4 regions of the Mesorhizobium sp. WSM1343 genome follow, and region 1 is predicted to be linked to each of the others. Evidence: riboswitches for the same ligand, from Rfam matches in the RefSeq annotation. Region 1 holds a riboswitch; each other region holds the start of a gene.
The links. A riboswitch is a leader RNA that binds a small molecule or an ion and turns the genes downstream of it on or off. The one in region 1 is predicted to bind cobalamin.
Positions count from the first base shown of each region.

Region 2: another riboswitch for cobalamin. It lies ahead of bluB (5,6-dimethylbenzimidazole synthase); the one in region 1 lies ahead of AC0NIL_RS29030 (uroporphyrinogen decarboxylase/cobalamine-independent methonine synthase family protein).
Region 3: another riboswitch for cobalamin. It lies ahead of AC0NIL_RS02025 (aromatic ring-hydroxylating oxygenase subunit alpha); the one in region 1 lies ahead of AC0NIL_RS29030 (uroporphyrinogen decarboxylase/cobalamine-independent methonine synthase family protein).
Region 4: another riboswitch for cobalamin. It lies ahead of AC0NIL_RS17085 (CbtB domain-containing protein); the one in region 1 lies ahead of AC0NIL_RS29030 (uroporphyrinogen decarboxylase/cobalamine-independent methonine synthase family protein).

Region 1 is NZ_CM148370.1:5,962,915-5,965,107, forward strand. It holds gene AC0NIL_RS29025 (adenosine kinase) at 1-720, shown strand, start outside; cobalamin riboswitch at 886-1,084, shown strand; partial or broken gene AC0NIL_RS29030 (uroporphyrinogen decarboxylase/cobalamine-independent methonine synthase family protein) at 1,179-1,928, shown strand; gene AC0NIL_RS29035 (hypothetical protein) at 2,011-2,193, shown strand, end outside.
Region 2 is NZ_CM148370.1:5,218,516-5,220,708, reverse strand. It holds gene AC0NIL_RS25590 (hypothetical protein) at 1-686, shown strand, start outside; partial or broken gene bluB (5,6-dimethylbenzimidazole synthase) at 857-1,366, opposite strand; cobalamin riboswitch at 1,538-1,717, opposite strand; gene AC0NIL_RS25580 (histone deacetylase family protein) at 1,840-2,193, shown strand, end outside.
Region 3 is NZ_CM148370.1:444,963-447,155, reverse strand. It holds gene AC0NIL_RS02030 (FAD-binding oxidoreductase) at 1-149, opposite strand, end outside; gene AC0NIL_RS02025 (aromatic ring-hydroxylating oxygenase subunit alpha) at 175-1,422, opposite strand; cobalamin riboswitch at 1,538-1,739, opposite strand.
Region 4 is NZ_CM148370.1:3,529,683-3,531,875, reverse strand. It holds gene cobU (bifunctional adenosylcobinamide kinase/adenosylcobinamide-phosphate guanylyltransferase) at 1-174, opposite strand, end outside; gene AC0NIL_RS17090 (CbtA family protein) at 167-937, opposite strand; gene AC0NIL_RS17085 (CbtB domain-containing protein) at 953-1,132, opposite strand; cobalamin riboswitch at 1,169-1,373, opposite strand; gene AC0NIL_RS17080 (MFS transporter) at 1,430-2,193, opposite strand, start outside.

The sequences.
Region 1 (2,193 bases):
CACGACATCCATGCGCAGGGCGTCGCCTTCGACACCACGCCGCTCAAGGGCGAGCCGCCGACGGCGCGGTCGATGATCTTCGTCACCCCTGACGGCGAGCGTTCGATGAACACCTATCTCGGCGCCTGCGTCGAGCTTGGGCCGGAGGATGTCGAGGCCGACAAGGCTTCTGGCGCCAAGGTCACCTATTTCGAAGGCTATCTGTGGGACCCGCCGCGCGCCAAGGAGGCAATCCGCCAGACGGCGAAGCTGGCGCACGCGGCAGGCCGCGAAGTGTCGATGACGCTGTCGGATTCGTTCTGCGTCGACCGCTACCGCGACGAATTCCTCGAGCTGATGCGTTCGGGCACGGTCGACATCGTCTTTGCCAACAGCCACGAGATCAAGTCGCTCTACCAGACATCGTCGTTCGACGAGGCGCTGGCCCAGATCCGCAAGGATTGCCGGATCGCCGCCGTGACCCGCTCGGACAAAGGCTCCGTGATCGTGCGCGGCGACGAGACGGTGGTGATCAAGGCGACCGCCATCAAGGAACTGGTCGACACGACGGGCGCCGGCGATCTCTATGCCGCCGGGTTCCTGCATGGCTATACACAAGGCCGCGACCTCAAGACCTGCGGCGATCTCGGCTCGCTGGCGGCCGGATTGGTGATCCAGCAGATCGGCCCAAGGCCGCGCCAGAATTTGCGCCGAGAGGCTGAGCAGGCGAAGTTGTTGTAGGGCAGCATTTCGGCCACATATTGCCCACCTTCCCCCCTGCAGGCCGTCCAGACGAGCGCGTGTAAATCGAACGCGTACCAGTCCGAGAAGGAGGCCGGTTTTCTCTAAATTTCTGATTGTTGAGGCTCAGGAACACTGTCGCACTTCGGGCCAGTACTGCCGTCCGATCATTTGTCCGCGTGTGGTTCTTCGCAAGGCGTTGCCCCAGTGGAGCTAAGAGGGAAGCCGGTAGCAATGCCGGCGCTGCCCCCGCAACTGTAAGCGGCGAGCCAACCCCACCAATGTCACTGGGGCGAACTGCCCCGGGAAGACGGCAGAGGCTGTGACCCGCGAGCCAGGAGACCTGCCACGGTGAACAAAGTCCACGGGCGGGGTGTCTGGTGGCCGCGGCAGCTCGGCGTTGAGGCCGGGCCTGTTAGCGCCTTCCTTGTCCCCGCCCCCAACCATCGGGGTATGGAATGAATGTCTCCCAGCAAGTTCCCACAGCAACGCTTGGCGTGCCGCGTATCGGTCGCCGGCGAGAACTGAAATTCGCGCTCGAAAGCTACTGGTCCGGAAAATCTTCTGCTGCCAACCTTCTGGTCACGGCGAAGGCGCTGCGTGCCGCCAGCTGGAGCGAGCAGCATGACCGCGGCGTGTCGAATCCCGTCGAACGATTTCTCACTGTATGACCATGTGCTCGACACTGCAGCAATGGTCGGCGCCGTGCCAGCTCGTTACGGCTGGACGGGCGGCGAGGTCCCGCTTGACATCTACTTCGCAATGGCGCGCGGCACGCAAAGCGATAGCGCGGGTTGCGGACACGCCAGTCACGGGCATGCAGTTCAGGGGCAGCGCGTGACCGCAATGGAAATGACCAAATGGTTCGACACGAACTACCACTACATCGTGCCGGAACTGGCCGACGATCAGACATTCGCCCTCTCGTTGACCAAACCAGTCGATCACTTTCTGAGGCAAAAGAGCTCGGCATCCATACACGCCCGGTCATCCTTGGACCGGTGAACTTCCTGAAGCTGGCGAAGTCTCCCGACCAGGGCTTTAATCCCATAGCGCTGCTACCGCGCCTGCTGCCGCTCCACGAGCAACTACTGCAGAGGCTGGAGCTCTCGGAGGCCGACTGGGTGCAGATTGATGAGCCGGCGCTTGTGCTCGATCTCAACCCGAACGAACGAGCTGCCTTCGAATTCACCTACGGGCAGCTGTCTAAAGCCGCGCCCAAGTTGAAAATTATGCTGGCTACCTATTTCGGGCCGCTGTCTGGTACATGGCGAGTTCGAACGCAACGACATGGTGCAGCATTTCGGCGAGCAGTTGTCCGGCCTCGCCTTCACCCAGCATGGCTGGGTGCAAAGTTATGGGTCGCGGCTCGTGCGCCCTCCCATCATCTTCGGCGACGTATCGCGGCCCAATCCGATGACGGTCCAATGGTGGCAATTTGCCCAGTCGCTGTCGAAAAAGCCGGTGAAGGGC
Region 2 (2,193 bases), 740 kb from region 1:
TCGACGGCCGCGACATTCCCGCAGGTCAGGACCAGATCGCCTACGCCAGGGATATCGTGACCCAGCGTTTTGCCGAGGCCAACATCCTTTTCGTCGTCGACCAACTCGTCAAGGGTGCCATCCGCGCCATCACCGGCCTGCTCGGCGGCATCGCCGCCTTCCTGCCTATACCGGGCCTGAGCGGCCTGGTCTCCTTCATCAACACGGTGATCCGCCTGTCGCTGACCTATGTCGACGAGATCATCCTCGGCTACAACATCCGCATCAATTCAGCCTCACCCTTCGAGACGGCGCGCCAAGGCGTCGTGCTCTATGCCCAGAACGGCAAGGTCATGGTCAAGAACGCCGTCTGGCTGGCGGTCATCATGTGGGGCGTTTCGTTCGTCATCTTTCTGATGATGCTGGCGCCTGCTGGTGCGATTCTGTTCCTGATGCCTGGCCAGCTCGCCGGCTGGGCTTTCGTGCTCGCCATCGTCTTCGCCTGGGCGTTCAAGGCGGCCTTCATCGAGCCTTTCGCCATCGCTTGCCTGATGCAGGTCTATTTCAAGACCATCGCGGGCCAGGTGCCGGATCCGGCCTGGGACGCCCGGCTGGCCGAGGCGTCGTCGAAGTTCAGGGAGCTCAAGGACAAGGCGCTCGCCTCCTTCGGCGGTTCGCGCTGGGGTACGGCCGGCGCCACACCCTGATCGGCCGGGCAGATGGTGTCTGGTGAGGCAGAAACGGTGTTGAGGCGCGCCACGGTGGACTTGAGCTGTGTCTCGCCTTGCCCGGAAAACGTCTCGCTCATGATCAGTTCCGGCAGCGGCAGCCGCCGTCCCCAACCATGCGTTTCAAGGTCCGGTTTGGAAGCGAACTCGGAAACACGGCCGACGCAGAGATAGGCGATTGGCGTTACGTGATCCGGAATGGCCAACAGCCGCTTCAGCGCCTCAGCCTCGATGATGCTCACCCAGCCGACGCCAACGCCCTCGGCACGCGCGGCCAGCCAGAAATTCTGCACCGCGCAGACGGTGCTGTAGAGATCCATCTCCGGATTGTGCCAGCGTCCCAGCGGCGAACCTTTCGAGCGCTGCCGGTCGCAAGTGATGCAGATGTTGAGCGCGCTTTCGCAGATGCCTTCCAGCTTGAGCTTGCGGTACAGCGCCTGTTTTTCCGCCTCGATCGCCGGCAGTTCCTGCTCGCGCGCGGCCAGGAACAGGTCGCGCACCCTTTCGCGTCGCTCGATGTCACGAATGACAATGAAATTCCATGGCTGCATGAAGCCGACCGATGGCGCATGATGAGCGGCAAGCAGCAGCCGCGCCAGCACGTCGTCATCGATCGCGGTGGGCAGGAAATGGCTGCGCACGTCGCGCCGCGTGAACATGGCGCGATAGACCGCATCGCGCGCATTCTGGTCGAATCCATCGTCAATGGCAGCGGTCATATGTTCCGGCATCGCTTGTCCCCTTGCGATTGCAGATTCAAAACGGTCAGAGCGTACTTTGTGCGTCCAAATGGACGCACGTCGCTCTGATGCCATCCGCCCGACCATGCGGATGACGATGCCTGCCAGGCCGGTCTTCTGGCTTGGGATCAACCCGCGTCCGGTGCCTTCCCGTCATCGACAGTGGCATTTACCGGCGCGGTCCCCCTCACAGCGTTGGGCACGCCACGGAATTCAACCGTGTTCCCGATTCTCCCGCTTGCGGCGGGCACCAGGCAGTACCCAGGGACCTTACGCCGAAGCGCCGGCGAGGCCAATGCCCGCGGCGACGCGAATGGACGCAGGCGCGATTTTCCCCAGTCATCGGCCGCCCGTGCATGGCCTTTGTCGATCCGGGTCACTAGATTAGGACGATGACCACCCGTCTCTACACGCATCCGATCTTCCTCGAGCATCTCACGCCGCCCGGACATCCCGAGCGGCCCGACCGCTTGCGCGCCATCGAGCGCGTGCTCGATGAGGAAGCCTTTGCCGGGCTCGATCGTATCCAGGCGCCGGAAGGCGACGAGGCCACCATCCTCTACGCGCATCCCGCCGATTTCGTCGCCCGCGTGCGCGCCGCCATTCCCGACGAAGGCATTGCCCGCATCGATGCCGACACCACTGCCAGTCCGAAGAGCTGGCAAGCGGCGATCACCGCGATCGGCGCCGCCAACGCCGCCGTCGATGATGTCTTTTCGGGCCGCGCCGACAACGTCTTCGTCGCC
Region 3 (2,193 bases), 780 kb from region 1:
TAGCGAAACCAGGTCTGGTTGTCGGAGCGGAAGGTGAAGGTCTTCACGTCAGGCGCTTCGTCGCTGACGCCGATCACTTCCAGCACCTGCAGCCTGTCGTTCCAGGGCGTCATCTGGTCGAGATGGCGATAGAGGCCAAGGTCCGTCATCGCATTCATCCTCCTATCCCCTGGGCTAGGCGACGCTGCGCAGGGCCGGCCGGCCGCCTTCGGCAAGGCGCGGCCCGATGAACGACGCGTACCACTCGACGAACTGGATCACGCCGCCCTCATGCAGCTCCGAATAGGGGCCTGGTTCATAGGCCGGCGACAGGATGCCGAAGGCGTTTTCCTCGACGATGCGGCGGTCCTGGTCGTTGGTCTCGGTCCAGACATGGGTGAGCTCAGCGAGGTCGTAGTCGACGCCTTCGACCGCATCCTTGTGGACGAGCCATTTCGTTGTCACCGCGGTTTCCGTGGCACTGATCGGCAGCACGCGGAAGGTAACGGCGTGGTCGCCGAGGATATGGTTCCAGGTCGTCGGATAGTGATAGAGCAGCAAGGAGCCGATGCGGTCGGTTGAAACGCTGTCGGACAAGTTCTTCTGGACCGCCCGTTTTCCCGTCATGGTGTAGCTGACGGCATCGCGCAGCAGCGGCGCGCGGGTGGCGCGGTACTGCCCTGCCGGATCGATGCGGAATTTGCTCGGCAAGCCTGATGCCTCGCATTTGGCCCAGTGTGCGACCATTTCAGGGTCGCTGTCGGCGCCATGGACGCCGGTTATGGTTGGAGCCTCGGGGAAGGTCTTGCACAACTCGGGATGATTGGCGGCGCAGTGGTAGCACTCGCGGTTGTTTTCCCAGACCAGCTTCCAGTTGCCCTTCTCGACGATCGTGCTCTCGAAGGCGATCTTTGCTTCACGCAGCCGGTGCGGCAAAAGATAGGGTTCGATCATCGCCCGCATCGGCGCGAAATCTGCCGGTTCCTTGGCCAGGCAGATGAAGATGTAGCCGCCGACGCTCTCGCAAGCGACCGGCTTCAGGCCGAAATCACTCTTGTCGAAACCGTCGGCCATCTGGCGGGCAAACAGCAGGCGGCCGTCCAGCTCGTAGGTCCACTGATGATACGGGCAGACGAGCTTTGCCGCGGTACCCTTCTCCGTGTTGCACACGCGGCTGCCGCGATGGCGGCAGGAATTGTGGAAGGCGTTGATCTTGCCGTGCTGGTCGCGGACAAGGACGACCGGATAATCGCCGACCTGCACGGTGATGTAGCTGCCCGGCTTCGGCAGTTCGCAATCATGGCCGATGAACAGCCAGTCGCGATACCAGATCAGCTCCATGTCGAGCTTGAAGTAGTCCGGATCGGTGTAGAAGGGCTGCTCCAGCGAAAAGCCTTGCCGGCGCCCCTTCAGGAGCCTCAGCATGTCGTTGCGGATATCCATGTCCTGTCCTCGTTCCTAAGGACTGAACTGGTGGTGACGGAGGAAGGATTGAAACGCAGGCCGGCTGTGTGCCGGACATGCGCTATCCACCTCTTGACCGCCCACCGCGATCAGTCGAGTCTAAAAATCTCGGGCTGGTTTCCGGGCTCTGGAGTTGTCCTTGCGGACCATCGCGACACCTTCCCAGGCGGTTGCCCAGTGGTCTCCCGTTGCGACTTGAACTCCACCACCGTTGCGGGGGCAGCGCCGGATTCTGACCGGCTTCCCAATTCTCCGCCTCGTCGTCACGAAGCGGCACCTGAGATGGTATGATCTAACCACGATCGCGGGCGCGCCGTCGGCATGAAAACGACATCGTATCCATGCGGCGCGACACGGCATGCGAAACGATACTGCAGATCGTCGCGGGCCGAGATCCCACCTCCCGGGCGGCCATTTGCCGGCTGCGATCTTCCCGAATCCGACCCTTCGCGGGGGTCAAAAAGGTTAATGGTTTCGAAAAGTGACTATTAGCTCGCCCTAAAATCGAACCGAACGGTTCGTTTCTGTTGACGGTGCGTGCAGGACGGTGTGAACGCTGGGCCTCTGAAACAGTCGGTGATCCATCAGGTGGCTACAGCTAACGCACTGATATGAAGAAGAAAAATGCATCCTTAGATTCCATTGGCACAATTTCAAGGTGTGGATTCATGGTCCACACGGAACAACTTCGTGATTGGAAAAGACGACCTTGCCCTCCCACATCGGGGCTGTCCGAACGACGCGATTTCA
Region 4 (2,193 bases), 2.4 Mb from region 1:
GCCGCGCCGCGACCGGTGCAACGCGATGCGCTCACGCATCTCGTCATCATAGGCTTGCGCCGTGGCGACATAGGTCCAGGGCGGCGGCAAGGCGGTCGCCAAAATTTCGGCGTGCGCGCTCTTGCCGGAGCGCGCACCGCCGATGAGGAAGGTCAGTGTCTTGCGATCAGGCAAAGCTGTCGCGCAGGCTGGTCGCGGTGCCGGTGAAACGACCGCGCACCACACCGACTACCGCTCCGAGCACCAGCCAGAACACCAGATTGGTCACGGTCACCGCCACCACGAACTGGTGATGCAGCCCTTCCGGAATCGCCGTCTCGTAACTGTCGGGCTGCGGTGCCCCGACAACATGCGGTGCGACGATCAAAAGGACGGCAAGGATCGCCAGCGGCAGCGACTTGCGGAACGCGATCAGGCCGAGACCGGCAGCGGTTGCCGCCACCGTTGCCCACCACCAGATCTGGCGCTGGGTGAGATCGGCGGCCGGCATGGCCGGCAGTTCCGGCGGCAGGCCGAGGCCCGGCGCCAGCGTGAACACGGCAAAGCCGGCCAAGCCCCAGAACACGCCCTGGCGCCAACCACCGATACCGCCGGCGAATTCGGAAACCGCGACCAGGATCAACCCGAAGCCGATGCCGGTGACGATGTTGGCAAGCACGCTGAAGGCGAAACGCTCGAAACCGTCTGCCGGCGCCCAGCCCTCGTCTTCCGCCGCAGCAGTCGCTTCGGCAGGGGCCGGAGCGGCTGTGCTCATGGCATTGCTATCCGTTGCTGCCGGAGCGGCATGGTCATGGTGATGCCCGCCGCCCGCCTGTTCGTAGACTTCCGCCTTCAGGATCAGCGGCACGGTCGCATAGGCCTGCATGCAGGCGAGAACGACGCCGGCCACGAGCCCTGCGATCGCCGCGATGAACACGACGTTGCGAAACAGGTTCATGATGTCAGCCCCTCGTCAGTGGCAGGGAAACGCCATCGAATGGCGATAGTCGTGAGCCGCATTGTGGACCGCATCGATATGCGAGAAGCCGACAAAGCCCATCACGAAAATGCCGAGCAGCGCGGCGAGCGCAAGCTGCATGAAGCGCGACTGCGAGGAGACGGAAGCGCCGAGGGAGACGGAAGCGGTAGTCATGTCTTGTCCTTTCGCCCTCCACCCGAGGGCATCGAAGTCAGTTTCCTGTCGCCGGCAGGTCTCCTGGCTCACGGATCAGCGTCCTTCCCCACCTTCCCGAAGAAAAATCTTCAGTGGCATATGGAGAGGACTACCGCACACAGTTGCGGGGGCAGCCACGGCATTGGGCGAAATCCGCCCTTACCGCATTCCCTCTTGGCTCCAAAATGGAACCGGCGACACCGGCGACTATAGGCAGAATCCTCGCGTCCGGCAAACCAAATTCCGCCGGCGACCGTTGCGAATGCGCCATGAAGGTCAAAGCGATTTCGGCAGATAGCGCCACGTCACGAAGCCGCAGACCGCCGCCAGCAGGCCAAGCGTGACGAACACCGAGCCCAGGCCGAAGAAGGCCAGCACCACCGAATAGACCAGCGGCGGCGTCAGCTCGGAAAAGTCGAGATAGGTGCGATAGACCGCCGCCATCTGCGATCTTTCATAGGAGCGCACCGAGCGCATGAAGGCGGTCGAGCCGAGCGCGTCGAGTGCAATGGTGAAGAAGGCGCCGCAGAGCAGGAAGGCGCCGGTGAGCAGCGGCACGGTTTCGCCGACGAAGCCCGCCGCCAGAAGCGCGACCGACATGGCGAAATAGGCAAATGTCATGGTCCTGCGGCCGCCAAAGCGCTTTCCCGCCTTGCCCCAGAAGATGGCCATGAACAAAAGCGCGTTGCCGGCCGAAACCAGCAGGCCGCCGGCCAGCTTGCCCTCACCCGTAATGACCATGAACAGCGGCCCATAGACGAAGAACGTCGTCCAGAAACAGGAGCGCCCAAACGCGATCAGCCAGGCCAGCCTGAGCCTGGGCTGGGCGATGAAGCGGCCGATATTGGCGAGCGGATTGGCTGGTCGCGTCTTGCCGGGACGGATCGACGGGTTGTCGCCGAGCCGGTAGGTCCAGAACAATGCCAGCAGCGCTAACGCGAACACGGCCACCGCGCCATGCGCGGCATAGACGCCGAAGCGCGTGTAGAGGAAGATGCCGAGCGTCGGCCCACCGGTCCAGGCCAGCATCGACCACGCCA